Regions from separate parts of the Streptomyces sp. NPDC049879 genome, predicted to be linked through region 3. Evidence: riboswitches for the same ligand, from Rfam matches in the RefSeq annotation. Region 3 holds a riboswitch; each other region holds the start of a gene.
What was found. Region 3 has a riboswitch for cyclic di-AMP ahead of ACIBPC_RS06935 (M23 family metallopeptidase). Riboswitches for the same ligand answer to the same signal wherever they lie in the genome.

Region 1 (9,374 bases), on a different contig from region 3:
TGGGCGGACGCCGCGTCGCCGTCAAGCTCCTCGACGCCGAACGCCTCGCCGACGGCTCGGGCCACGGCGACGCCGACAGCCTGCGCCACCGCTTCCTCCGCGAGTGCCGCGCCACCGCCCGCGTGGACCACCCGGGCCTGGTCGTCGTCCACGACGCGGGACAGGACGGGGCCGAACTCTTCCTCGTCATGCAGCTCGTCGACGGCTCGGACCTCGCCGACCACCTGGCCGAGCACGACCCGTACCCCTGGCCCTGGGCCGTCGCCGTCCTCGCGCAGCTCTGCTCCGCGCTCGCCGCCGTGCACGCCCTCGGCATCGTCCACCGCGACCTCAAGCCGGGCAACGTGATGGTCCGCCCCGACGGCCGGATCACCGTCCTCGACCTGGGCATAGCCGCCGTCACCGACGACACCGACGAGGCGCGCCTCACCCGGACCGGCACCCTCCTCGGCACGCCCGTCTACATGGCCCCCGAGCAGGCGGTCGGCGGCAGCCCCGTCGGCCCCGCGGCCGACCTGTACGCGCTCGGCGCCATCGGGTACGAACTGCTGGCCGGCCGCGTCCCGTTCACCGCGCCCAACCCGGCGGGCCTCCTCTACAAGAAGCTGCACGAGGAGCCCGTCCCCCTCGCCGGGCTGCGCCCCGACCTCCCCGCCGGGCTCGCCAACCTGATCCACCAACTGCTCGCCAAGGACCCCGCCGACCGGCCCCGGAGCGCGGCCGCCCTCTTCGTCCCCCTCGCCGAACTCCTGCACACCGCGGGCCCCGGCACAGGCACAGGCGCGGACAGCCCGCTGGACCCCACCCGCCCGCTGCGCCACCCGCTCGCCCCCTGGCCGCCCCGCCACGCCGCCCCCGAGCCCGACCTCACGGCGAGCCTGGAGGAGATCAAGCAGCTGCTGGCCCAGGCCCGTTACCACGAGGTCGCCGACCTGCTGCGGCGCACGCTCCCGGCCGCCGCGCAGCGCTTCGGCGAGACGTCACCCGTCGTACGCACCCTGCGCAAGCAGTACGCCGCGACCCTGCTGGACACCGCCCAGTACGAGCGCGCCCTGCCCGAGATACGCCGCCTCGCCGACGACCTGACCGCCGACCGCGGCCCGTACGACCCGCTGGTGCTCCAGCTCAGAGCGGACGAACAGCTCTGCCTGCGCCACCTGGGCCACTGAGGCTCCCCCGCCAGGACTCGAACCTGGACTTACGACACCAAAAATCGCAGTGCTGCCGATTACACCACAGGGGATGGCAACGCCCGCCAGAACGGCTGCAATCACCCGCCGCCCGCCGGACACCCCACACTATGCCAGCCCGGCCCCCCTCCACGCGACGGCCGGACGGCCCCGCCGCGGCCCCGCGCACCCTCCTGAAAACGTGCCGATCCCGCCCGTAGGCTGGTCGGCATGAACACTTCGGGGGAGGAGACCACAGCCGGTGGGGGGTACCGGCTGTGGTGGTGGACGCGGCGGCGCAGCGCGGCGCTCGACATAGGGCTCGCGCTGGTGTCGGCCGCCGAGTGCGTCATGCAGGGCCTCAACTTCGCGCAGCGCACGGGCCTGCCGCCGGTGCTGGTCGCGCTGTTCGGCATCGTCGCGGGCAGCACGGTCGTCATCCGCCGCAAACGCCCGCTGACCGTCATCCTCATCGCCATCGCCATCCTGCCCACGACGATGGGCGACGTCCTGACCGTCGTCGGCCTCTACACCCTCGCCACCACGGACGCGCCCCGCCGCCTCGTCGGCGCGCTCGCCGCGGCGGAGGCGGCGGGCTCGTTCGCCGTCACGCTGCTGCTGCTGAAGCAGGACCCGGGCCTGGACGCGCAGCCGATGCCCGCCTGGTTCCGTCCGCTGGTCGCGGGGATCTTCGCCGTCGTCCTCGTCGTGCCGCCCGTGCTGCTGGGCATGTACGTACGGGCCAGGCGGCGGCTCGTCGAGTCCCTGCGCGACCGCGCGGGCGGGCTCGAACGGGAGCTGGTCCTCCTCGCCGAGCGCGCCGAGGAGCGCGCCGAGTGGGCCAGGGGAGAGGAACGCCGCCGCATCGCCCGCGAGATGCACGACGTGGTGGCGCACCGCGTCAGCCTCATGGTGGTGCACGCCGCCGCGGTCGCCGCCGTGGCGCCCAGGGACCCGGAGCAGGCCGCGCGCAACGCCACCCTCATCGGTGACATGGGCCGCCAGGCACTCACCGAACTGCGCACGATGCTCGGCGTCCTGCGCGCCGCCGACAAGCCCCTCGTCGCCGCCCCGCCCCGCCCCGCGCCCACCGGCCCGCCCGCGGCCCCAGGACCCCAGGCCGTCCCGCCGCCGGAGGGGCCCGCGCTCGACGGGCTCGCCGCGCTGATCGACCAGTCGCGCGCGGCGGGCATGTCCGTGGACCTGTCCGTGGAGGGCGAGCCGCGCGGCTACGCGGAGCCGGTCGAGTCCACGGCCTACCGCGTCGTGCAGGAGGCGCTCACCAACGTCCACAAGCACGCGGCGGGCGCCGCCGCCCGCGTCCGGCTCGCGCACCGCGACGGCGAGGTGGCCGTGCTGGTGCAGAACGACGCCCCGGAGGGCGCGCAGGTCCCCGGCGCGCGCCTGCCGAGCGGCGGGAACGGCCTGCTCGGCATGCGCGAGCGCGTCATGGCGCTGGGCGGCGGCTTCGTCTCGGGGCCGACGGACGGCGGCGGCTTCCGCGTCTCGGCCGTGATCCCCGACCGGCGGGAGCCGTCCGGTGCCTGAGCCGCGCTGCCCGGTCGGCGGGGACGCGCCGCCCGCGCTCTTCGACCCCGCCTTCGCCACCGACCCGTACCCCGCTTACGCCTGGCTGCGCGAGCACGCGCCGGTGCACCGGGCGACGCTGCCGAGCGGCGTCGAGGCCTGGCTGGTGACGCGCTACGCGGACGCCCGCCGCGCGCTCGCCGACCCGCGGCTCAGCAAGAACCCGGGGGCGCACACCGCCGAGGCCCACGCGCGGGGCCGCGTCGGCATCCCGGGCGAGCGCGGCGCCGGTGTCATGACGCACCTGCTCAACATCGACCCGCCCGACCACACGCGGCTGCGGCGCCTGGTGTCCGCCGCGTTCACGCCCCGGCGCGTGGCGGCGTTCGAGCCCCGGGTGCGCGAGCTGACGCACGCCCTGATCGACGGGTTCGCCGCGCGCGGCTCGGCCGACCTGATCGACGACTTCGCCTTCCCGCTGCCCATCCTCGCGATCTGCGACCTGCTGGGCGTCCCGCGCGAGGACCAGGACGACTTCCGCGCGTGGGCCGGGATGATGCTGCACACCACCGGCAGGCGCGGCGGCGTAGGGCGGGCCGTGAAGCGGATGCGCGCGTATCTGGCCGAGCTGATCCACCGCAAGCGCGCCGACCTCGGCGACGACCTGATCTCCGGGCTCATCCGCGCCTCCGACGACGGCGAGCAGCTCACGGAGGAGGAGGCCGCGGCCATGGCGTTCATCCTCCTGTTCGCCGGCTTCGAGACGACGGTCAACCTCATCGGCAACGGGCTGCACACCCTGCTGCGCGCGCCGGGCCGACTCGACGCGATGCGCGGCCTGTTCGCGGCGGACGCGGCCGACGGCGGCGACCGCGCCGCGCGCGCCGTCGAGGAACTGCTGCGCTACGACGGGCCGGTCGAGCTGGCCACCTGGCGGTTCGCCGACGAGCCGCTGACGCTCGGCGGGCAGGCGGTGGAACGCGGCGACCCCGTCCTCGTCGTCCTCGCCGCGGCCGACCGCGACCCGGCGCGCTTCACCGACCCGGACCGCCTCGACCTCGCGCGCGCCGACAATCCGCACCTCGGCTACGGGCACGGCATCCACTACTGCCTGGGCGCGCCCCTGGCCCGCCTGGAGGCCCGCACGGCGTTCGAGATCCTGCTCGCGCGGCTGCCCGACCTGCGCCCCGGCGGCGACTGGTCGGCGCTGCGCTGGCGCGGCGGCCTCATCATGCGCGGACTCCGCGCCCTGCCCGTGGAGTTCGGGCCGGGACGGGTGACCCCGCGTCAATAGTGTGATCCGCGCGTGATCTCTGTGGGATCGGCTTGTGATCGAGTGGTGGGGAGGGCTAGGTTCCCCTCAGCCGCAACAGTGTTCGTACATGTTCGTTCAGGGAGGCCCTACAAAATGCGCTCGGGGACTGGTCGTCAGCGTCGTCCGTGGCAGGTCAGGGACGGCGGTGCCGGGGCGGCGGCAGCCGGGAGGGCGGGCGCCCGGCGGTTCGCCGCGCGGGCCGGTCTCCGGCCGGAGTACCGGGAGGACTACGGCGACGACGTCGACTGGGCCGAGGAGGCCGAGGAGGCGCAGGCCGAGGAGGAGATGGGCGGTCCCGAGGAGTCGGCCGCGCCCGTCTCCGCGCAGGGGCGCCGCGCGCTGCGGGGGGCGGTCCTCCCGTTCCGCCGGGGCGCGGCCGCCTTTCACAAATCCGACATGGGGGGCGATACCGTCGCCATCTCCCCGCGTCGCCGCGCGTACTTGAGGTCCGCCGCGGCCTGAACGGCGGGGGCGCCCGGGGTGGGGTCCGCGAGGGCGTGCGGGGTGTGAGCATCGTCTCTCCCGCCTTCCGTTCCGCCCCTCTCGTCCCACCTGTCCGATTGCCGCATGACCTGCGCGGATTCAGGGTGTTCGCGAGTGCGACGCGGCATTGTGGCGATCTTTACCGATCTCGGACGATCTTGATCGTTCTTGAATCGTTAGGCGACGTGTGTTTAGTGTCCTGCGCCCGGTTCACCGCCGGGCGCCCGGACCGACCACGCCGAATCCTGCCCCGGTCCGGGGGACCACCACCGCACCACCGCGGGCAGGAGCGGGGGACCCGAACCCGCGACCCGGCGGCCGTCATGGCCGGGCCGCGGACGCCGCGCCGTACGCACCGTACGGAACGGCTAGGGGTGAAGTCCCGGACGCCGCAGGGCATCCGGGGCCGGGCACTCACCAGCCCGAACCCGACAGCTCACCTCGCAGGCGTCGGTGAGAAGGAACGTCATGCGCTTCTCCTCCGCCAAGGGCCGTCACCGCCGTCCGGGCAGGCCCGTACGCTTCGCCGCCGCCGCCGGTGTGACCGGCGCGGCCCTCGCCGTGCCGCTGATCGGCGCCACCGGCGCCAGCGCCGCCTCCGTCGACACCTGGGACGCCGTCGCCCAGTGCGAGTCCGGCGGCGACTGGTCCATCAACACGGGCAACGGCTACTACGGCGGCCTCCAGTTCTCCGCGTCCAGCTGGGCGGCGGCCGGTGGCACGCAGTACGCCGCCAGCGCCGACCAGGCCACCAAGGAGCAGCAGATCGCCGCCGCCGAGAACCTGCTCGCCATGCAGGGCCCCGGCGCCTGGCCGGTCTGCGGCGCCCAGGCCGGACTGTCCGCGGGCGGTCCCGCCCCCGAGCTGGGCGGCAGCGAGCCGGCCCCGGCCGAGGAGGCCCCGGCGCCCGTCGAGGAAGCCCCCGTCGAGGAAGCCCCCGTCGAGGAGGCGCCCGCGCCCGTCGAGGAGGCCCCCGTCGTGCAGCAGGCCGCCCCCGCCGCCACCGGCGACTACACGGTCGAGCCGGGCGACACCCTGTCGGCCATCGCCGCCGCCCACGACACGACCTGGCGTCAGATCTACGCCGACAACCAGGACGTGATCGGCGGCGACCCGGACCTGATCCTCCCGGGCCAGCAGTTCGTGCTCTGAGCCGTCCGCCGCGCGCGGAGGGTACAGGCCCGGTGCCCGGGGGTCGCACGACCCCCGGGCACCGGGTTTTCTTCACTGGATAAACAAAAAGCTGGCACCCCCGCTGAGCTGCGAGTTCGTCGGATGTTCAGCCGGACCTGGCGAGCTGAGGGGCGGTGGCGGCCCACGGGCCGGTTAGGCTCAGAGGGCTCGGGCGCCGAGAAGCCCCGCGCCCAGCAGCCGCACCAGGCCCCGTGACAGAAGGAGACCCACGTGCCGTCCATCGACGTCGTCGTCGCCCGCGAGATCCTGGACTCGCGAGGCAATCCCACGGTCGAGGTCGAGGTCGGCCTCGACGACGGCAGCACCGGCCGCGCCGCGGTGCCCTCCGGTGCCTCCACCGGCGCCTTCGAGGCCCTCGAACTGCGGGACGGCGACCAGAGCCGCTACCTCGGCAAGGGCGTCGAGAAGGCCGTCCTCGCCGTCATCGAGCAGATCGGCCCCGAGCTGGTCGGCTACGACGCCACCGAGCAACGCCTCATCGACCAGGCCATGTTCGACCTGGACGCCACCGCCGACAAGTCGTCCCTCGGCGCCAACGCCATCCTCGGCGTCTCCCTCGCCGTCGCGCACGCCGCGTCCGAGTCCCGCGACCTGCCGCTCTTCCGCTACCTCGGCGGCCCCAACGCGCACCAGCTCCCGGTGCCGATGATGAACATCCTGAACGGCGGCGCGCACGCCGACTCCAACGTGGACATCCAGGAGTTCATGATCGCCCCGATCGGCGCGGAGTCGTTCTCCGAGGCCGTCCGCTGGGGCGCCGAGACCTACCACACGCTGAAGAAGGTCCTCAAGGAGCGCGGCCTCGGCACCGGCCTCGGCGACGAGGGCGGCTTCGCGCCGAGCCTCAGCTCCAACCGCGAGGCGCTCGACCTCATCGTCGAGGCCATCCAGAAGGCCGGCTACACCCCCGGCCAGGACATCGCGCTCGCCCTCGACGTAGCCGCCACCGAGTTCTTCTCCGACGGCGTCTACACCTTCGAGGGCAAGGCCTACACCGCCGAGGAGCTGACCGCCTACTACGCGGAGCTGGTCGACGCGTACCCCCTCGTCTCCATCGAGGACCCGCTGAGCGAGGAGGACTGGGACGGCTGGCAGGCCCTCACCGCGACCCTGGGCCACAAGGTCCAGATCGTCGGCGACGACCTGTTCGTCACCAACCCCGAGCGCCTCCAGCGCGGCATCGACGCGGGCTCCGCCAACGCGCTGCTCGTCAAGGTGAACCAGATCGGCTCCCTCACCGAGACCCTCGACGCCGTCGAGCTGGCCCAGCGCAACGGCTTCAAGTGCATGATGTCCCACCGCTCCGGCGAGACCGAGGACGTCACCATCGCCGACCTCGCCGTCGCCACCAACTGCGGCCAGATCAAGACCGGCGCGCCCGCCCGTTCCGAGCGCGTCGCCAAGTACAACCAGCTGATGCGCATCGAGGAGATCCTCGACGACGCCGCCGTGTATGCGGGCCGCACCGCCTTCCCGCGCTTCCGCGGCTGACCCGTACGGCACCGGCGGGCGCGACATCCGCCCGCCACCACCCGTCCCCAGCGCCCCTCCCCGCCCTCCGTCCCGTACGGTGGCGGGGACGGGTGCACGGACGAGACGGCGACACGGCAGGGCCGGGACGGGAGGCGACGTGGCCGCGGAGCGCGACCGGTTCTCCACCGCCACCAGACTGCGGGCGCTCGGCGAACAGGCCGCCGCCCGCGTCTACCAGGCGCAGACCCGCAGGCTGACCCCCCGGCCCCGCCGGGTGCGCCTCACCGGCCGCGCGGCCGTCCTCGCGCTGGTGATCTGCTCCCTCGTCGTCGCCCTCGCGTACCCGCTGCGGCAGTACATCCAGCAGCGCTCCGAGATCGCCGACCAGCGCCGCCAGGCCGAGGAGGCGCGCGACCGCGTCGCCGAGCTGCGCGACGAGAAGGCGCGCTGGCAGGACGACGCGTACGTCCAGCGGCAGGCCAGGGAACGGCTCCTGTTCGTCCTGCCGGGCGAGGTCGGCTACGTCATCCCCGACCCGGGCGACACCGCAGAGGCGGACGAGGGCGAGCGCCTGGAGAACAGGGGCGCCGCCGGGGAGCGGCCGTGGCACGAGAAGATGTGGGAAGGACTCGACCGCGCCGACGGCGCGGACGCCACACCGTGACCGCCGCGCGCGGCACGGCGGGACGGGTCCGCGCCCCCGATGAGCCGTGACCGGAGAGTTCCCCGTGGAGACGACACCCACCGCCCCCGACGCCGCCGACACCGCCGTCGTGCGCGCCCAGCTCGACCGCCCCCCGCGCGGGCTGCGGGCCGTCGCCCACCGCTGCCCCTGCGGCAACCCCGACGTCGTCGAGACCGCCCCCCGGCTGCCCGACGGCACCCCGTTCCCCACCACGTACTACCTGACGTGCCCCCGCGCCGCGTCCGCCATCGGCACGCTGGAGGCCAACGGCGTGATGAAGGAGATGACGGCCAGGCTCGCCGAGGACCCGGAGCTGGCCGCCGCCTACCGCGCCGCCCACGAGGACTACATCGCCCGGCGCGACGCCATCGGGGTCCTCCCCGGCTTCCCCAGCGCCGGGGGCATGCCCGACCGCGTGAAGTGCCTGCACGTCCTCGTCGCGCACTCCCTGGCCGCCGGGCCAGGCGTCAACCCGCTGGGCGACGAGGCGCTGGCGATGCTGCCCGAGTGGTGGCGCAAGGGGCCCTGCGTCCCGCGCGGGGCCGCCGACAGCAGCAGCACGGGTTCAGGAGAGGACCTTCCCGCATGACGTCCGTCGCCGCCATCGACTGCGGCACCAACTCGATCCGCCTCCTCGTCGCCCGCACCGACCCGGGCACCGGGCTGCTCACCGACCTCGACCGGCGCATGGAGATCGTGCGCCTCGGCCAGGGCGTGGACCGCACCGGGCGGCTCGCCCCGGAGGCGCTGGAGCGCACGTTCGCCGCCTGCCGCGCGTACGCCGACGCGATCCGGGCGCACGGCGTGCCGCCCGAGCGGGTCCGCTTCGTCGCCACCTCGGCGACGCGCGACGCGGCCAACCGCGACGACTTCACGCGCGGCGTGCGGGAGATCCTCGGCGTCACCCCCGAGGTCGTCACGGGCGACGAGGAGGCCGCCCTGTCGTTCACCGGCGCCACCCGCGAACTCGCCCAGGACACCTACCTGGTGACGGACATCGGCGGCGGCTCGACGGAGTTCGTCCTCGGCGCAGGCGGCGTACGGGCGGCGCGCAGCGTGGACATCGGCTGCGTCCGGCTCACCGAGCGCCACCTCACGGGCGACGACGGCGCCGTCGCCGACCCGCCGTCCGACGCACAGGTCGCCGCCATGACGGCCGACATCGACGCCGCCCTCGACCTGGCCGCCGAGCGGGTGCCGCTCACCGAGGCGGGCACGCTGGTGGGCCTCGCCGGGTCGGTCACCACGGTCGCCGCGATCGCCCTCGGCCTGACCGCGTACGACCCGGGCGCCATCCACCACGCGCGCATCGGCGTCGGCCAGGTCGGCGAGACCACCGACCGGCTGCTCGCCGCCACGCACGCGGAGCGCGCGGCGATCCCCGTGATGCACCCGGGCCGCGTGGACGTCATCGGCGCGGGCGCGCTGATCCTGCGCCGCGTCATGGAGCGCACGGGCGCGTCGGAGGTCGTCGTGAGCGAGCACGACATCCTCGACGGCATCGCCTACGGCGTGGCCGACCACGCCT
Region 2 (9,374 bases), on a different contig from region 3:
GACTGCCGTCCACGTCGAGCGCGGACAGCAGGTTCGCGGCGAACGCCTTGGACGCGCTGGACGCCGAGGTGAGGCCGGACGCCATGACCGCGAAGGTGACGAGGAACGTCAGGAAGTGGATGCCGAACGCGCGGTGGGAGTACGCGGCGGCGCCCCCGGCGCGGGGGTACTTCGTGACGAGTTCCAGATAGCTGGTGGCCGTCAGCATCGCGACGACGAAGGCGCACAGGAAGGGGAGCCAGACCGCCCCGCCCACCTCGGCGGCGACGGTGCCGGTCAGCGCGTAGACGCCGGTGCCGAGGATGTCGCCGATGATGAAGAGCAGGAGGAGGCCAGGGCCCATGACCCGCTTGAGTTCGATCGGTTCCGCCGGTGCCGGCGGGGTGGCTGGATTCCCCATGGTCTCTGGCATGCCCGGACCCTAGCGCACCACACCCGTCACAAAGTGGGAGAAATGGTGCGCTTGTGGTGACTGTCCGTGGCGAGCGGGGGGGCGTCAGGCCGTGGGCCGCCCGAGGGCGCGGTACGTCCAGCCCGCCTTGCGCCACAGCGCCGGGTCGAGGGTGTTGCGCCCGTCGAGGATGCGGCGGGCGGTGACCACCTCGCCCATGGCGGCCGGATCGACCTCGCGGAACTCGCGCCACTCCGTGAGGTGCAGCACGGCGTCGGCCGACTGGGCGGCCTCCAGGGCGGACGAGGCGTAGGCGAGGGTGGGGAAGACGCGGCGGGCGTTCTCGGTGGCCTTGGGGTCGTAGACCGTCACCTGGGCGCCCTGGAGGTGCAGTTGGCCCGCGATGTTGAGGGCGGGCGAGTCGCGGACGTCGTCGGAGTCCGGCTTGAAGGCGGCGCCGAGGACGGCGACGCGCTTGCCGAGCAGCGAGCCGTCGAGCGACTCGCGGGTCAGCTCGACCATGGCGGCGCGGCGGCGCATGTTGATCGCGTCGATCTCGCGGAGGAAGCCGACGGCCTCCGCCGCGCCCAGCTCGCCCGCGCGCGCCATCAGGGCGCGGATGTCCTTGGGGAGGCAGCCGCCGCCGAAGCCGATGCCCGCGCGCAGGAACTTGCGGCCGATGCGGTCGTCGTGCCCCAGCGCCTCGGCGAGCTTCACCACGTCGCCGTCGGCGGTCTCGCAGATCTCGGCCATCGCGTTGATGAAGGAGATCTTGGTGGAGAGGAACGCGTTGGCGGCCGACTTGACCAGCTCGGCGGTGGGCAGGTCGGTGACGAGGAACGGCGATCCGGCGGCGACGGGTGTGGCGTACACCTCGCGCAGGGCCGCCTCGGCGCGCTCGCTGGTCACACCGGCGACGATGCGGTCCGGGCTGAGCGTGTCCTCGACGGCGAAGCCCTCACGGAGGAACTCGGGGTTCCACGCCAGCTCGGCCTCCTCCCCCGCCGGGGCCAGCTCGGCGATGCGCCGGGCGAGGCGGGCGGCGCTGCCGACCGGCACGGTGGACTTGCCGACGACGAGGGCGGGCCGGTCGAGGTGCGGGGCGAGCGCGTCCACGGCGGCGTCGACGTACGACATGTCGCACGCGTATTCGCCGGGCCGCTGGGGGGTGTTGACGCAGATGAAGTGGATGTCGCCGAAGGCGGCCAGGTCCTCGAACGAGGTGGTGAACGACAGGCGCCCGGTGGAGCCCGGGAGTCCGGCGACATGGCGGCCGAGCAGCTCGTCGAGGCCCGGTTCGTAGATCGGCGCGTGTCCTCTGGCCAGCTTCTGGATCTTCTCCGGCACGATGTCGAGGCCGAGGACGTCGAAGCCCAGCTCCGCCATGGCCGCCGCGTGGGTGGCGCCGAGATAGCCGAGGCCGATGACCGTGATCTTCGTCGGGCTGTTCACGGGTCCAGAGCATAGCCCCCGCGACCGACAGCGGGCCGCGAGCACCGGCGCCCGTTGCCCCGGACGGCGACGGTGCGCTTTAGTTACTTAACAGTCGTTAGCATCGCCGCAGCCGTCAGCAAGGAGTTGGGACCCGTGGTCCGAGCCGCAGACTTCGATCTCTACCGCCCCGCCGAGGAGCACGAGATGCTCCGCGAATCGGTCCGCGCGCTGGCCGAGGCGAAGATCGCGCCGTACGCCGCCGAGGTGGACGAGGCGGGCCGCTTCCCGCAGGAGGCGCTGGACGCGCTCGTGGCGAACGACCTGCACGCCGTGCACGTCCCCGAGGAGTACGGCGGCGCGGGCGCGGACGCGCTGGCGACGGTGATCGTCATCGAGGAGGTCGCGCGGGTGTGCGCCTCGTCGTCCCTGATCCCGGCCGTGAACAAGCTGGGCTCCCTGCCGGTGATGCTGTCCGGCTCGCCCGGGCTGCGGGCGAAGTACCTGGCGCCGCTGGCGAAGGGCGACGCGATGTTCTCGTACTGCCTCTCCGAGCCGGACGCGGGCTCGGACGCGGGCGGCATGCGCACGCGCGCGGTGCGCGACGGCGACGCGTACGTGCTCAACGGCGTGAAGCGCTGGATCACCAACGCCGGGGTGTCCGAGTACTACACGGTGATGGCCGTCACCGACCCCGACAAGCGCACGCGCGGCGGGATCTCGGCGTTCGTCGTGGAGAAGGGCGACGAGGGCGTGTCGTTCGGCGCGCCGGAGAAGAAGCTCGGCATCAAGGGCTCGCCGACGCGCGAGGTGTACCTCGACAACGTGCGCGTCCCCGCCGACCGGATGATCGGCGAGGAGGGCACCGGCTTCGCCACCGCCATGCGGACGCTCGACCACACCCGGATCACCATCGCAGCGCAGGCGCTCGGCATCGCGCAGGGCGCGCTGGACTACGCGAAGGGGTACGTGCGGGAGCGCAAGCAGTTCGGAAAGCCCGTGGGGGACTTCCAGGGCGTGCAGTTCATGCTGGCCGACATGGCGATGAAGCTGGAGGCGGCGCGGCAGCTCACGTACGCCGCGGCGGCGCGGTCGGAGCGGGGCGACAGCGATCTGACGTTCTTCGGCGCGGCGGCCAAGTGCTACGCGTCGGACGCCGCGATGGAGATCACCACCGACGCGGTGCAGCTCCTCGGCGGCTACGGCTACACGCGGGACTACCCGGTCGAGCGCATGATGCGGGACGCGAAGATCACACAAATTTACGAGGGCACGAACCAGGTCCAGCGGATCGTCATGGCCCGCAACCTGCCCTGACCCCCCCGCGCGGCGCGGCGGGGGCCGTACGGGCTCCCCGCCGCGCGCCGCCGTCACACCGCGCCGTCCTCCGCGGCGGGGGCGGCCCGCCGTTCCAGGAGCGCGGCGATGCCGTCGAGGACGAAGCGCAGGTTGTAGAGGAAGTCCTCCTCGGCCGAGGAGCGGTCGTCGGCGAAGACGCCCGACCTCACCAGGCGCGACAGGGCCGGATAGGCCGGGTCGTGCACCACCGTCTCCAGCATCCGCTGGTACGCCTCGCCCCACTCCATGTAGTCCATGCCCGTGCGCGGGGTGGCGCGGAGCATGGAGACCTCCTGGCGCACCTCGCTGAGGACGAAGCCGGAGACGACCATCAGCACGCCGAGCTTCGTCTCCTCGCTCATCGGCGTGTCCGACAGCGAGGCGAGCAGGACCTCCATCCACGCGATGTTGTTGGGCCCCATCGGGGGGCCGCTGATAGGGATGTCGATCATCCAGGGCCGCGCGACCATGAGGCGGCGCACGTCCTTGCCGTAGGCGAGCAGGCGGCCGTACCAGTCGTCGGGCCAGCCACTGGTGTCGGGCCGCCCGGTGCCCATCTCGAACATGAGGTCGAGCAGGTCGTCCTTGCCCGGCACGTAGCGGTAGAGCGACATCGTCGTGACGCCCACCTTCTGCGCGACCTTGCGCATCGACACGCCGTCGATGCCCTCGGCGTCCGCGATCTCGATGGCCGCGCCGACGATCTGGTCCAGGGTGAGGCTGCCGCGCGGGCCGCGCGTCCCGGGGCGCTGCCGCCGCCAGAGCAGGTCGAGCAGGTATTGCGGGTCCCGTCCGCCGCCTTTCGGCTCGGTGGCCATGCCCGTTCTCCCGTTCCCTCGGTCCGGCCCGCCCGCCGGTTGACGTCATCCTAGAACTGTGTATGGTGTACAACGAAATCTACAGTGTAAACAGTTTGCGCTGTAGAGAGTTCCTTGTACTCAGGGGGTTCCCCATGGCAGACCTCGCCATAGCGGCCGACGGGCTGCGGAAACGGTTCGGCGACCCGGGCGGCGGCGGCAAGCTGGCGCTGGACGGCTTCGGCCTGACCGTGCCCGCAGGAACGGTCCACGGGCTGCTCGGCCCGAACGGCGCGGGCAAGACCACCGCCGTCCGCGCGCTCACGACACTGCTGCGCTACGACGAGGGCCGCGCCGAGATCTGCGGCCTCGACGTCGCGCGGCGACCGGACGAGGTACGCGGCCTCATCGGGCTCACCGGGCAGTACGCGGCCGTGGACGAGCAGCTCAGCGGACGGCAGAACCTCGTCATGTTCGGCACCTTCCACGGCCTCGGCCGGCGCGGGGCGCGGCGGCGGGCGGACGAGCTGCTGGAGCGGTTCGGCCTCACCGAGGCGGCCGGGCGCAACGCGGGGCAGTACTCGGGCGGCATGCGCAGGCGTCTCGACCTCGCGGCGAGCATGGTGCGCGTACCGCGCGTCCTCTTCCTGGACGAGCCCACCACCGGGCTCGACCCCCGCAGCCGCAACCAGGTGTGGGACGCGGTCAGGTCCCTCGTCGCAGGGGGGACGACCGTCCTGCTGACCACGCAGTACCTGGAGGAGGCCGACCAGCTGGCGGACCGCATCTCCGTGATCGACGCCGGGCGGATCGCGGCGGAGGGCACGGCGGACGACCTGAAGGCGCGGCTCGGCGGCGCACGGATCGAGGTCGTCGTGCGCGACTTCGCCGACCTGGCGGGCGTGACGCAGCTGCTCGCCGGGGTGGCCGGGCCGGGGGCGCGGCCGGAGTCGGACCCCGACACGCGGCGGGCGTCCGTACCCGTCAGCGATCACGTGGCGGCGCTCACCGGAGTGGCGCGGGCGCTGCACGAGGCAGGCATCACGGTGGAGGACATCGGCACACGGCGGCCGACGCTGGACGAGGCGTTCCTGCACCTCACCGGACACACCACGGACGCCGGGAAGGAGCGTGCCGCATGAGCGCGGACACGGTGCACGAGGGGTACGCCCCGGCGCGGCGGCGGGGGCTCGTCGCGGACAGCCTGACGATGACGCGGCGGCACATGGCGCACCTCGTGCGGGTCCCCGAGGAGGCGGTGCTGTACTTCGTGCTGCCGATCATGTTCGTGCTGGTCTTCGGCTACGTCTTCGGCAGCGGCATGTCGGTCGCGGGCGGCGGGAACTACCGGGAGTTCCTGGTGCCCGGCGTCTTCGCGATGACGATGCTGTACGGCATGGGCGCGAGCGGCACCGCCATCGCCGTGGACGTGCGGCGCGGTGTCGTGGACCGCTTCCGCTCGATGCCGATCGCCCGCCCCGCTCTGCTGATGGGCCGGTGCACGGCCGACCTGCTGCGCGCGCTGGTGGAACTGGTGGTCGTCCTGGTGTGCGGCCTGCTGGTCGGCTGGGACTGGCACCGGGGCATCGGGCGCGCGGCGCTGGCCCTGCTGCTCGTGCTCCTGCTGCGCGTGGCCATCACCTGGATCGGCATCTACCTGGGCCTGGTGGTGCGCAACGAGGAGGCCGTGGGCGGCATCGTCTTCCCGCTGGCCTTCCCGCTGACCGCGGTGTCCAACGTCTTCACCTCCCCCGAGCTGATGCCCGGCTGGCTCGGCACCGTCTCGGAGTGGAATCCGCTGTCCGCGACCGTCACCGCGCTGCGCGACCTGTTCGGCAACCCCGGCGTCAGCGGCGGCGGCTGGGCGTCGGACAACGCGCTGCTGCTCGCCGTGGCGTGGCCGGTCGTGCTGACGGCGGTCTTCGCGCCGCTGGCCGTACGCCGCTACCAGGCGCTCAGCCGCTGACCCGGCCGGGGGACGGCGCGCGGGGGGCAGGGCCCGGGGAACCGGGTCCTGCCCCCCGCGCGTGTGGGGACGGGGTGGGCCGTCAGGCGGTCACGCCGTGCTGCGCCAGGTAGGCGATCGGGTCGATGTCCGAGCCGTAGTCGGGGCCGGTGCGCACCTCGAAGTGCAGGTGCGGGCCGGTGGAGTTCCCGGTGGAGCCGGACAGGCCGATCTGCTGGCCCGTGGAGACGGTCTGGCCGACGCTGACGGAGATCGACGACAGGTGGGCGTACTGGCTGTAGTGGCCGTCGGCGTGCCTGATGACGACCTGGTTGCCGTACGAGCCGCCGGAACCGGCCGTGATGACCTCGCCGTCCGTGATGGCGGCGACCGGCGTACCGCTGCCGACCGGGAAGTCGGCGCCGGTGTGGTGCCCGGAGGCCCACAGGGACCCGGCCGTGCCGTAGCCGCTGCCGTGGACGCCCGCGACGGGGGCGACGTACGAGCCGGTCGCGGGCTGCGCGGCGGGCGCCTCGGCGGGCGCGGGGGCGGCGGCCTGGGCGGTGACGGAGATGCCGTCGAGCGTCAGGGTCTCGCCCGGGTGGATCAGGCCCGGGTCGGTGCCGACGACGTCCTTGTTGGCGCCGTACAGCGCCTCCCAGCCGCCGTCGACGCCCTGGGCGGCGGCAATCTTCACCAGGCTGTCGCCGGGCTGGACCTCGTATGTGTCGGGCGTCGCGGCGTTCGCCCCGCCCGCCGCGACGAGGGGCAGGGCCACGCCGGCGCCGCCGGCGGTGAGCAGCAGGGAGACGCGGGAGATGCGGCCGGCTCGCCGGCGACGGTGACGTCCGTGTGCGGGCATGCGTGTGCTCCTCTCCGACGCCTGCGAGGTCAGCTGTCGGGTTCGGGCCGGAGACTGCCCGGCCGACGGCGTTCCGGGCACACGGATGCCCGGTGCACGGCGTCGGCTTCACCCCGAGCCGGTGCGTCCCCTGGGGTCGGCACCGGCGGAATTGGGTCCCCCGCTCCTGTCACGCGGAAAGCTCTGTGTCCCCGCCTCCGGTGACAGGACTCGGCGTCCGGGGGCGGTGCGCCGCGGAGACGCGGCGCGGCAGAACGTTAAGCCGATGAATTCGGACGGCACAAGAAAGAGGGCGCAGAAGGAGTGTGACCGGCGATACCCGGACGAGGCACCCGTCACACCGCGCGTCCGGTCCGGCACGGAGGGCGAGAACCGGCGGCGGTGACGCACCGTCAACGACCCTGGTCCGGCCGTTGATCGGCGGACGGCGGTTGACGCGCGTCACGTTCACAGGATGAACGGGCCGCGGGCCGAGTGAACTCGGTCACCAGGAGGCAACCGGCGTCCACTTGGCTCCGCTATGCGGCAGATGCCCGTTTCGTTCGCGAGGGTCAGCCGTCGAGCCGCGCGAGGGTCGCGAGCGACGGGCCGCGCCGCCCGGCCACGTCCCGGGCGACCGCCTCGGCGTCCCGCAGGACGCGCACCGCGTTCCGCCACGTCAGCTTCGCCAGGTCGGCCTCCGACCAGCGCCGGTCGAGCAGCTCGGCGACGAGGTTCGGGTAGCACGCGACGCTGTCGAGGCCGTCCGGCAGGTACGCCGTCCCGTCGAAGTCGCCGCCGAGGCCGACGTGGTCCACGCCCGCGACGTCCCGCATGTGGTCGAGGTGGTCGGCGACGGTGGCCACCGTGGCGTGCGGCCGGGGGTGGGCGGCCTCGTACGCGGCGAGCAGGCGCATGGCCTCAGGCGTGTGGTCCAGCGGCCGGAAGCCGTGGGCGCGCATGTGGTCGGCGGCGCCGGTGAACCACTCGTACGCGGCGGGCAGCACGAACTGCGGCACGAAGGTCGCCATCGCCACCCCGCCGTTGGACGGCAGCCGCTCCAGCACGTCGTCCGGGATGTTGCGCGGGTGGTCGCAGACGGCGCGCGACGACGAGTGGGAGAACAGGACCGGCGCCTCCGTCACCCGCAGCGCGTCGCGCATGGTGCTGGGGGCCACGTGCGACAGGTCCACGAGCATGCCGAGACGGTTCATCTCGCGCACGACCTCCTCGCCGAACGCGGACAGGCCGTCGTGGCGGGGCGCGTCGGTGGCGGAGTCGGCCCAGTCGATCGTCAGGTTGTGCGTGAGCGTCATGTAGCGCACGCCCAGTGTGTGGAGGGCACGGAGGGTCGCCAGGGAGTTGGCGATGCTGTGCCCGCCCTCCGCGCCCATCAGCGACGCGATACGGCCCTCGGCGCGTGCGGCCTCCAGGTCGTCGGCGGTCAGCGCGCGGCGCAGCGACCCGGGGTAACGGGCGAGCAGCGCGGCGACCGCGTCGATCTGCTCCAGGACGGCGCTCACAGCGCGGTCCCCCGCGTACTCGGCGGCCACGTACACCGACCAGAACTGGCCGCCCACGCCGCCCGCCCGCAGCCGGGCGAGGTCCGTGTGCAGGCTGGCGCTCTGGTCGGCGGCGATGTCGAGGCGGTCCAGGTCGTAGCCCGCCTGCTCGCGCAGGGCCCACGGCAGGTCGTTGTGCCCGTCCACGACGGGGTGTTCCGCGAGCAGCGCGCGGGCCGCGGCGAGGCTGTCGGTCACGCGGCGGGCCCTTCCGCACGGGCGGCGCGCAGTCGGCGGCCCTTCTCGGTGGCCTGCTCGCGCAGGGAGAGCTGGAACTCTTGCATCCGCGTCAGCAGCGCCTCGTCGTGCGCGGCGAGCAGGCGGACGGCGAGGAGCCCGGCGTTGCGCGCGCCGCCGATGGACACCGTCGCGACGGGCACGCCGGCGGGCATCTGCACGATGGACAGCAGCGAGTCCATGCCGTCCAGGTGCTTCAGCGGCACCGGCACGCCGATCACCGGCAGCGGCGTCAGCGCGGCGAGCATGCCCGGCAGGTGCGCCGCGCCGCCCGCGCCCGCGATGACCGCCTTCAGGCCGCGCCCGGCCGCCTCCTCCCCGTACGCGAGCATCTCGTGCGGCATCCGGTGCGCGGAGACGACGTCCACCTCGTGCGGCACGCCGAACTCGTCCAGCGCCTCGGCGGCGGCCCGCATCACCGGCCAGTCGGAGTCCGATCCCATCACGATGCCGACCAGGGGCGGGCGTCCTGCGGTGTCCTGCGGGCTCATTCGGTGATGACTCCTCTGAGGTAGTCGGCCGCGTGCCGGGCGCGCTCCCTGACGTCGTCCAGGTCGTCGCCGTAGGTGGTGACGTGGCCGACCTTGCGGCCCGGCTTCACGTCCTTGCCGTACATATGGATCTTCAGCTTCGGGTCGCGCGCCATGCAGTGCAGGTAGCCCTGGTACATGTCGGGGAAGTCGCCGCCGAGGACGTTGGCCATCACCGTCCAGCGCGCGCGGGGGCGCGGGTCGCCGAGCGGCAGGTCGAGCACGGCCCGCAGGTGGTTGGCGAACTGGGAGGTGACGGCGCCGTCCTGCGTCCAGTGGCCGGAGTTGTGCGGGCGCATCGC
Region 3 (9,374 bases):
GTCGACGCCTCGCGGCACGTCATCGGGCGCGGCGACCTGTTCGACCCGGACGTGGCGGACATCATCGGCGCGCGGTCGCTGACCGAGGTGCAGGCCGAGGCGGCGACGGGCGCGGTGACGCACGCGGAGCGCGAGGTCGCGCGCCTGGCGCGCGAGCTGGAGCGCGCCAAGGAGCGTGCGGGCGAGCTGCGCGACGAGGCCGACCGGCTGACGGGCCGTGCGGCGCGTGAGCGCGGCGACGACCCGGCCGAGGCCATCGCGGCGGCCGCCGAGGTGCGGGCGCAGGCCCTGGCCGAGGCGGAGCGCGAGGCCGAGGCGGAGGCGCAGCGCGAGGCGCGGCGCGCCGAGAAGGCCGCGCGTGCCGAGGCGGCGCGCGACGAGCGGGGCGGTGACCGCGGCGGCTACCGCCGTGACAACGACCGCCGTCCGTACGGCAACGGCAACGGCAACGGCGGGGGCCACGGTCACGGCCGCCGGGACAACGACCGTGGTGGCTACCGCCGCGACGACGACCGCGGTGGCTACCGCCGTGACGACCGGCGCGGTGGCGGCGACGACCGCCGCCCGTACGGCCGCCGCGACAACGACCGGCGCGACGGCGACCGCGGCGGCTACCGCCGTGACGACGCGGGCAGCGGCTTCCGCCGTGACACCGAGCGCCGTGACGGCGGCGGCTACCGCCGCGACGGCGGCACCGGCAACGGTGGCGGCTACCGTGGTGACCGCGACGACCGGGGCGGCTTCGACCGCCGCGCCGACAAGCCGCGCTGGAAGCGCAACGACTGACCGTATGCCTTCGAGCGCGGCACCGCCCCCGGGCTATGCTTCCCCTGCGGGCCGTTAGCTCAATTGGCAGAGCAGTGGACTTTTAATCCATTGGTTGTGGGTTCGAGTCCCACACGGCCTACGGGAAGGGCCCCGGCTCGGAAGTCTCCGAGCCGGGGCCGCCCTGCGTTTCGGGGGTGTGCGCGTGTGGCCGTGCGTCTCAGCGGGCGTTGGGGCGCAGTGATGCGCGCGCCCGGTGTGCGGTCCATGCCAGCAGGGCGGCGGTGAGGGGCCAGCACACCGCGGGGGCCGGGAGTGCGGGACCGTCGGTCAGGGCGCGTGCCATGGCGACGGTGCTGCCGAGCACGGCGACGGCCTGTCCGGTGCTCTGCCACAGCAGGATCGTCACTGTGCCGGATGCGCCGGTCATGGCGCGGTGCAGCAGCGACGCGGGCGGTGGGGGACGGTGCGCGCCCAGCAGGCCGCCCGCTACGAGGAGCGGTGCGGCGGCGGCGAGCAGTGTGACGGCCGGTACGTCGGTGGTGAGGGCGAGCGGTACGGCGGCGGGGAGTCCGGCGAGCAGCAGCGCCAGTGTGGGGACGATGGCGTGGGCCAGGGCGAGTGCGGCGGCGGAGCGTGGCCACCAGAGCAGGCCGCGGTGTGGGTCGTCGGCGTCCAGGCGGGCCGGTTCCAGCAGCGAACCCGCAGCCGCGGCGGCCAGTGACGCGGCGGCGGCGAGGAGGACGTACGCGGAGGTGCCGTCCGTGCCGGTCGCGACCGCGGCGGTGAGGAATGCGCCGACCAGCAGCAGTGTCGCAGTCACCAGGCGCTGCGGGCGGCCGAGCAGCCCCAGCGCGTCCCGCCACAGCACCGCCGCGAGGGGGTGACGGGGTACGCGGAGTCGGCGCCATGCGCGGGGTGGTCTGCTGCCGGACGCGGTGGCGACTGCCTGCCATGCCGTGCGGAGGTCGAAGGAGGCCAGCCCGGCGACCGCACGGCCTGCGGCGTGGGAACGCGTACGCAGTACGGCTGCCGGGAGCGAGCCCGTCATGCGCCGGAGGGGCAGCAGCGCGGCCACCGTGCAGCAGAGCAGCAGGAGGGCGGCCACCTGCCAGCCGGGGGCGGGCAGTCCGGCGGCGGCGATCATCGGCTGGGCGGCCCAGCCCCAGGGGCCGGACCACAGCACGGCGGTACGCAGTGGCGCGGCCGGGTCTCCGCCGCGCAGCAGGAGGGAGACCAGCAGCAGGACTGCAAGCAGTGCGGGTCCCAGGAACAGCCGTACGGTGCGGGCGGCGGGGGCGTACCGTTCCACGGCGACCGCTCCGGCGGCCGTCAGCAGTGCGAGGCACAGGGCGGGCGGCACGCAGGCCAGCAGCGACGTACCCAGACCGGCCAGCCGGGCGGCGGCTACGACCAGGGCGGCGCCGAGCCCGGCCAGCAGTCCGACGAGCGACAGCAGCGCGGTGGACAGCAGGAGCCAGGGGCGCAGCAGCCGCCAGCGGGGGAGCGGCATGGGAAGCAGCCAGTCCGCGTCGGCCCGGGGGAGGGTGACGGGCCCGCGCCACAGTGCGTCGGTCAGCGCGATGCAGACGGCGGTGAGCGCCAGGGCCGGTACGGCGAGGGGCAGGGCGTCGCGTATCCGGTCGGCGTGGTCGGCGAACGGGCCGCCCCGGTCGATCTGCGCGACGAGCCCGGCGCCGTAGAGGCCGAACCAGCTGACCAGCAGGAGCGCCGTGACGTAGGCGCGGTAGCCGAAGCGGCGGCGGCGTTCCTTGCCGCGGTGCGCGCGCAGCCAGTCGAGGGCGGCGGTGTCGGTGGCGGTCATGTGGCGGGGGTTGCGGCGGGGGTCAGCGTTCCGTCGGCGAGGACGTAGGTGCGGTGGGCGAGTGCGGCGGCCAGTTCGCGGTGGTGGGTGACGAGCAGCAGGGACGTGCCTGTGGCGAGGCGGTCGGCGAGGACGGTCGCGAGCCGTTGGCGGGCGTCGGGGTCGAGGCGTTGCTCGGGCTCGTCCAGGAGCAACAGGTCGGTGGGGCGCAGGAGGGCGGCCGCCAGGAGGAGTTCCTGCGTCTGCCCGGAGGACAGTTCGGCGGGCAGCGCGTCGGCGCGGGCGGAGAGCCGGTGGGTGGCGAGGGCGGCGGTGATGCGGGCGTCGGCGTCGGGGACGCGGTGTCCGGCGGCGACGAGTTCGAGGTGCTGACGGACCGTGAGGTCGGGGTAGCAGGCCAGCGCGTCGCCCACCAGCGCGACGCGGGCGCGGGTGCGGGGGTCGTCCTCGTCCATGGGGGCGCCGTCGAACTCGACGGTGCCCGTCGTCGGCCGGTCGCGTCCGGCGGCCAGCCGCATCAGCGTGGACTTGCCGGCGCCGTTGTGGCCGAGCAGCGCGACGCACTCGCCCGCACCCACGTCGAGGTCGACCGGTGCGAGGATGCGGCGGTCCCCGTGCGTACGGCTCACGCCGCGCAGTCGCAGAAGCATCCGGCGGACTCCTCCCGTGGGGCGGGGCCGGCGCGACCGGACTGACCGCACTGTGCCCGTGCGAACATCGTATAGACGTCTGATCTGCCCCTTGTGCCCCGTAGAATCACCGCACCGGTCGCTGGCCCCGCGTGCAGGGCGGGGCCAGCGGCCGTGTCGTCCCGGGCCGGAAGTGGCCGGTTCCCTGCGCGAGATGAGCGTCTGCGACCGGAAGTGATCGGTGCCGCTCTCCTCTTGACCGTAACGACATCCCGGGAACGGACCGTGAGCGCCGGCCGTACCTCCCTTGCCGACAGTCGGCGGAACGGGGAGGGGCCATGGAGCGGAAACGTCTCGGAGGAGCTGCCGCGGCCACGGGGTCGCGAAACGGCCGCCTGCCGCGCCGACCGCGGTGGGACGCGGCCCGACTCGCCGTCCGGGTTCTCCTCCTCGCCCTGCTCGTGGCGCCGAAAGGCCATTTCCGTCGATCGGCCTCCGCGGGATTCGGCGATCTCGCCGAATACGCCTTTCGGGAAACAGCGGACTATTCGCTCCCGGCGCTGTCCGAAGAGTCCCCTATTTTCCGCACGCAACGGCTTTCGCGCACCGTTCTGCTTTTCCGGAACCGCCGGGTGAATTCCCGCGCGGGAGAAACAGCCGGTCCATCGCCTGTCGGGCCCGCACCCGGGATGACCATGGCGTTCGTGTCCCCGGGAAGCCCGGACCGCCCCCGGGGCCCCCGGGGAAGCCGCGGCCCGACATCCGCACCCACCCGTCCGGCGGATTCCACGCGCGTCGCCCGGCTATGGCGTGCGACTTCCTCCCCGTCTTTCCCCAGGACACGCCCCCGCCGCCTCCCGGGGCCGCGCGATCCGCGCCGCTCCCGCGACGCGGGCCCCGTCCACGGCTCACCAGCCGAGTTCGTCACACCCCTGGTGCCCCGAGGGCTCGACCTGGAGCGTCGCGTGCGCCACACCGTGCCGACGCCGCAGCACGTCCCGCGCCCGGTCGAGGACGGCGTGCGGGTCGGCCCGCTCGGACGCCACCAGGTGCGCCGTCGCCACCGGCATGCCGGAGGTCAGCGTCCACAAGTGCAGGTCGTGCACGTCCGCCACGCCCTCGATCGCCGCCAGGTCGCCGGTCACCTCGTCCAGGTCCATCCCCTCGGGCGCGTGCTGCGCCAGGACGGCCAGCACCTGGCGGCCCAGGAGCAGCGCCCGCACCACCACGAAGCAGCCGATCGCCAGCGCGACCAGCGTGTCCCACACCGGCCGCCCGGTCGCCGCCACCAGCCAGCCCGCCACGACGACGCCCACCGACCCCGCCGTGTCGGCGACGACCTCCAGATACGCGCCCCGCACGTTCAGGCTCTCGGCCGCCCCGGCGCGCAGCAGCAGGAGCGCGGCGACGTTCACCGCGAGGCCGAGGGCGCCGACCGCCACCATCGGGCCGGTCTCCACCTCGGCGCCGCCGCCCGCGCGCCCGACGGCCTGGACGACGATGTAGACGGCCACGCCCAGCATCAGCAGCACGGCGAGACCCGACGCGAAGACCTCCGCGCGGTACGAGCCGTACGTACGGCGGCCCGTCGCGTCCGGGCGCGCGGCGATCCGCGTCGCGACCAGGGCGGCGGCGAGCGTCACGACGTCCGCCGCCATGTGCCCCGCGTCCGAGAGCAGGGACAGGGAGCCGGAGAGCACGCCGAAGACCAGCTCGACGACGAAGAACGCGGCGATCAGCGCGAACGAGACGGCGAGCCGCCCCCGGTGCCTGCCTGTGGCCGACGCCCCGCCGCCGCCCCCATGGCCGTGCGCGTGTCCGTGACCCATCAGCGCGGCCCGCCCGTCCGCTCGGGGTGGATCGCCTCGGTGTGCCCCGTGTGGGCCACGGCCAGGTCGAGCAGCATCCGCACGTGCGCGTCGTCCAGCCGGTAGTACGCCACCCGGCCCGCGCGCCGCGCCGCCACGACGCGGTGGGCGCGCAGCAGCCGCAGGGCGTGCGACGTGGCCGACTCGCTCATGCCGGTGACGGCGGCCAGGTCGCAGACGCACAGCTCGCCGTCGAGCAGGGCGACGAGCAGCCGCAGGCGGCCCGGGTCCGCCATCAGGCCGAAGATGTCGGCGGTGTCCGCCAGGTCGGGCTCGGCCGGCATCCGGCTTCTGACCTCGTGCACCCGTTCGGGGTCCACCAGCCGCACGGCGCAGCCGTCGGCGGGGACCAGCTCGTCTGAAGACCTCTTCATATGTGCAGGGTGGAGGCACCGCCGCGCCCGTGTCAAAGGCTGCCGTGGTAACCGTTGTCATCCCCCCGGCCCGCCCCCGCCCGCCGCGCCACCCTTACCGATCGTGAACACGTCAGTGCGCTCCGCATAACAAATGACACTCCGTCAGATGCGAGATGCGGCACACTGCCCTCGGAGAATGCCCGTTTTGATGCCCTTGCGTCGCGAATCTCCGCGCCCCTTCCCGGCATCTTTCCTGCGGACACTTGGAATCCGGCGCCGACTTCTATTAACGTTCGATAACGCAGCGCGGTCGTCACTGTCGTCGCAAGGACGGCACCGCGCTCTGTCGCCGAATCCGGCGTGCGGAACAACTGCACCTATGGAACCGGGGAACCACCACCTGGGGTGAATCGGACAGCCATCGGCCACCGCCGTCGGCCGCCCGTAGGAGACCTTCCTGCTCCGAACCCGTCAGCTAACCCGGTAGGCGAGGGAAGGAAAGGAGAGCGCCTCCGTGGCGTCGAACCGGCATGCCTCTTTCGAGGACACGCGCCAGGGCGCGCAGCAGCTCCTCGGCTCGCACGACCCCCATGACACCGCCGCCTGGCCCACGCAGGGCGCGCACGGCATGCACAACGGCCCCTACGGCACCTACGGGACGCACCCGGACGTGACCGAACACCCCGAGCCCCCCGCGTACTTCGGCCCGCGCGCCGCCGACGACGAGCCGCGCACCGAGTGGAACCCCAGCGAGGACACCCTCCTTCCCGTCCGCGGCCGCCACCGCGTCGCCCGCAAGGGCGGCGGCACCATCGCCCGCAGCCGCGCCGTCCTCGGCGTCGGCGTCATCGCCGCCGTGGGCGCGGGCGGCATGGCCTCCGCCAACGACCAGGGCGCCGGATCGCTGCCCGGCATGGACGCCGCGGCCGACAAGCTCCGCGACATCCCCGGCCAACTGCCGGTCGTCGGCGGCCTGCTGTCCGCCGACGAGGCCGCGCCGACCGCCGCCCCCTTCACCGAGGCGGGCGTCACCGAGGCCGACGTCGAGGCGGGCAGGACCGACGCGGGCGAGGCCCTGCGCGCCCGGATCCTCCAGCAGGCCGACCGCCAGGCCACCAGCGCCGACACCCAGGCCGTGGACACCGCCGTCGCCGCCGCCGAGGCGGACGCCGCGAGCGCCGCCGCCGAGGCCGCCGAGGACGAGCGCCGCGCCCTGGAGGAGCAGCGCCAGCGCGAGGAGGAGGAACGCCGCCGCGCCGAGGAGGAGCAGCGCCGCCGCGAACTCGCCGCCAGCTACGTCCTCCCGCTCTCCGACTACCGCCTCAGCTCCGGCTTCGGCCAGGACGGCGCCATGTGGCAGTCCAACCACACCGGCCAGGACTTCGCCGCCTCCACCGGCACCCCGGTCAAGAACATCCACACCGGCACCGTCACCGAGGCCGCCTGGGCCGGCTCGTACGGGTACCGCGTGATCGTCGAGCTGGAGGACGGCACCGAGCTCTGGTACTGCCACCTCTCCTCGATGAGCGTCTCGGCCGGCCAGGAGCTCACCACCACCGACCAGATCGGCCTCGTCGGCTCCACCGGCAACTCCACCGGCCCCCACCTCCACGTCGAGGTCAGGCCCGCGGGCGGCGACCCCGTGGACCCGCTGGCCTGGCTGCGCGACAAGGGCCTCACGGTCTGACGCGCACCCCTCGCACCCCGGCGGCCCTGATGACACCCCCCGACATCAGGGCCGTCGGTCTACGCTGCCCGGTATGACTGCACCCCTGCGCCCCCTCGGCGACCTGCACGTATCCCCGCTCTGCCTCGGCGGCAACGTGTTCGGCTGGACCGCGGACGAGTCCGAGACCTTCGCCGTCCTCGACGCCTTCGCCGACGCCGGTGGCAACTTCATCGACACCGCGGACGCCTACTCGGCCTGGCACGAGGGCAATACGGGCGGCGAGTCGGAGACGCTGATCGGCCGCTGGCTGGCCCGCCGCGGCCGCCGCGACGACATCGTCGTCGCCACCAAGGTCGGCAGCCACCCCGACCTGCGCGGCCTCGCCGCGTCCACGATCAAGCGCGGCGCCGAGGAGTCCCTGCGCCGCCTCGGCACCGACCACATCGACCTGTACTACACGCACTTCGACGACGAGACCGTCGAGGTCTCCGAGATCATGACCGCGCTGGACGAACTGGTCCGCGAGGGGAAGGTCCGCGCCCTCGGCGCCTCCAACATCTCACCGGCCCGCCTGGAGGCCTCCCTCGCTTTCGCCGCCCGCGAGGGCACCACCCCGTACGTCGCGCTCCAGCCGAGGTACAACCTCGTCTCCCGCGAGTCCTACGAGGGCGAACTCGCCGCCACCGCCGCCCACCACGGCCTCGGCGCCCTCCCGTATTCCGGCCTGGCCGCCGGCTTCCTCACCGGCAAGTACCGCGCCGACACCACCGTGGACAGCCCCCGCGCCGCCGGCGCCTCGAAGCACCTCACCACCGAACGGGGCCGCCGCGTCCTGGCAGCCCTGGAATCCGTCGCCGACGCGCACAGCACCACGATGGCCACCGTCGCCCTCGCCTGGCTGGCAGCCCAGCCCACCGTGACAGCCCCCATCGCCAGCGCACGCACCACCACCCAACTCCCCGCCCTCCTGGCCGCGACAACTCTCACCCTGCCCCCCACCGACCTCACCACCCTGACCGAAGCCTCAACCCCTCCCGCTGCCTGACCGCCCCCGCCCATAGGGTGCAGCGCGTTCCGAAGGAGAATGGCCGGGTGTCCGAGACGGCTGAGACGGGGAAGTGGGAGCCTCCGCCTGGCTCATGGGCTTCCTCCGCGGCCCGGCGCCGCAACATGCAGGCCATCAAGGCGAGGGACACGAAACCCGAACGCCTCGTACGGACACTGCTGCACGCCAGGGGCATGCGGTACCGCGTGTCCGCCCGTCCGCTGCCCGATCTCCGGCGGACGGCGGACATCGTCTTCCGCCCAGTGCGCGTCGCCGTGTTCATCGACGGCTGCTACTGGCACGGCTGCCCCGAGCACTACGTCTCACCGCGCACCAACGAGGGCTACTGGTCGGGCAAGGTCACCGGCAACGTCGCACGGGACCGCGACACGGACCGCCGCCTCACCGAAGCGGGCTGGCTTGTCCTCCGCTTCTGGGAGCACGAGTCATCCGAAGCCTGCGCGGACACGATCGCCGCCCACGTGATCGCCCGCCGCGCCGCCGCCTGACCGGCCTCCGGCCTGTTGACGCGACACGGGGGGCCGACGGTCGTCACCCCCGTGTGCGGGTCAGGAGGGTCAGTGTTGTGCTTGTTGCTATTGCCAGTGATGTGCCCGTCGGTGAGAAGCCCGTGGTGCGCAGGGGGGCGTGTGTGGTGCGGTGGATCAGCCACCAGTCGCCGCCTGCCGGGCCGTGGCAGAGGCCGCCGTCGCGTGAGAGCAGTACGCGGTGGTGTGGCCAGTCGGGGCTGACGACGTCGACCGTCCAGCCGTCGGCCGTCGTCGAGTGCAGCCCGCCGCCGTGCACGCCGGCGATGCGGATGTGGCCGCCGGCGAGGGGGCCGAGGCCGGGGCAGGTCAGGTGCGGGCCCGTCGGCTCGCTCACGTCGGGGTCCGGGTCGCGGTCGCGCGCGAGCAGCGCGCCGGTCGCCGCGTCGAGGACGCCGTGGCCCGTCAGCGAGACGACCATCAGCAGCTCCCGCCCGCCGTCCGGGTCCGTGCCGAAGCCGACGCCGAGCAGCCCGCCGATGGCCATGGCCAGGACCTGGCGCCACGGCGGCGGCGCGGCGGAGACGGGCGCGGCGAGGAAGCGTTCGCGGAGCTGCTGCTGGTGTTCGGTGAACATGACACCGTCCTACGACGAAGCGCGAGGCGTGCAGGAGACGTTACGGACCGTACGGGCGGAGCGCTAGACAGGGAACGTTCACCTGTCCGGTA

Region 1: another riboswitch for cyclic di-AMP. It lies ahead of ACIBPC_RS29425 (transglycosylase family protein); the one in region 3 lies ahead of ACIBPC_RS06935 (M23 family metallopeptidase).
Region 2: another riboswitch for cyclic di-AMP. It lies ahead of ACIBPC_RS29610 (M23 family metallopeptidase); the one in region 3 lies ahead of ACIBPC_RS06935 (M23 family metallopeptidase).

Annotation. Positions count from the first base shown of each region.
Region 1 covers NZ_JBITKT010000011.1:75,855-85,228, forward strand. The annotation lists gene ACIBPC_RS29400 (serine/threonine-protein kinase) at 1-1,169, shown strand, start outside; tRNA gene ACIBPC_RS29405 (tRNA-Gln) at 1,172-1,243, opposite strand; gene ACIBPC_RS29410 (sensor histidine kinase) at 1,401-2,717, shown strand; gene ACIBPC_RS29415 (cytochrome P450) at 2,710-3,990, shown strand; gene ACIBPC_RS29420 (hypothetical protein) at 4,105-4,473, shown strand; cyclic di-AMP (ydaO/yuaA leader) riboswitch at 4,829-4,959, shown strand; gene ACIBPC_RS29425 (transglycosylase family protein) at 4,963-5,646, shown strand; gene eno (phosphopyruvate hydratase) at 5,899-7,179, shown strand; gene ACIBPC_RS29435 (septum formation initiator family protein) at 7,319-7,825, shown strand; gene ACIBPC_RS29440 (DUF501 domain-containing protein) at 7,872-8,435, shown strand; gene ACIBPC_RS29445 (exopolyphosphatase) at 8,432-9,374, shown strand, end outside.
Region 2 covers NZ_JBITKT010000011.1:118,060-127,433, reverse strand. The annotation lists gene ACIBPC_RS29640 (APC family permease) at 1-412, opposite strand, end outside; gene ACIBPC_RS29635 (UDP-glucose/GDP-mannose dehydrogenase family protein) at 497-1,843, opposite strand; gene ACIBPC_RS29630 (acyl-CoA dehydrogenase family protein) at 1,979-3,139, shown strand; gene ACIBPC_RS29625 (TetR/AcrR family transcriptional regulator) at 3,193-3,978, opposite strand; gene ACIBPC_RS29620 (ATP-binding cassette domain-containing protein) at 4,113-5,099, shown strand; gene ACIBPC_RS29615 (ABC transporter permease) at 5,096-5,923, shown strand; gene ACIBPC_RS29610 (M23 family metallopeptidase) at 6,006-6,764, opposite strand; cyclic di-AMP (ydaO/yuaA leader) riboswitch at 6,768-6,957, opposite strand; gene ACIBPC_RS29605 (dipeptidase) at 7,316-8,503, opposite strand; gene purE (5-(carboxyamino)imidazole ribonucleotide mutase) at 8,500-9,033, opposite strand; gene ACIBPC_RS29595 (5-(carboxyamino)imidazole ribonucleotide synthase) at 9,030-9,374, opposite strand, start outside.
Region 3 covers NZ_JBITKT010000002.1:17,590-26,963, reverse strand. The annotation lists gene ACIBPC_RS06965 (DEAD/DEAH box helicase) at 1-786, shown strand, start outside; tRNA gene ACIBPC_RS06960 (tRNA-Lys) at 835-907, shown strand; gene ACIBPC_RS06955 (hypothetical protein) at 986-2,590, opposite strand; gene ACIBPC_RS06950 (ATP-binding cassette domain-containing protein) at 2,587-3,240, opposite strand; gene ACIBPC_RS06945 (cation diffusion facilitator family transporter) at 4,128-5,048, opposite strand; gene ACIBPC_RS06940 (ArsR/SmtB family transcription factor) at 5,048-5,461, opposite strand; cyclic di-AMP (ydaO/yuaA leader) riboswitch at 5,781-5,950, shown strand; gene ACIBPC_RS06935 (M23 family metallopeptidase) at 5,958-7,130, shown strand; gene ACIBPC_RS06930 (aldo/keto reductase) at 7,204-8,157, shown strand; gene ACIBPC_RS06925 (very short patch repair endonuclease) at 8,205-8,666, shown strand; gene ACIBPC_RS06920 (hypothetical protein) at 8,710-9,282, opposite strand.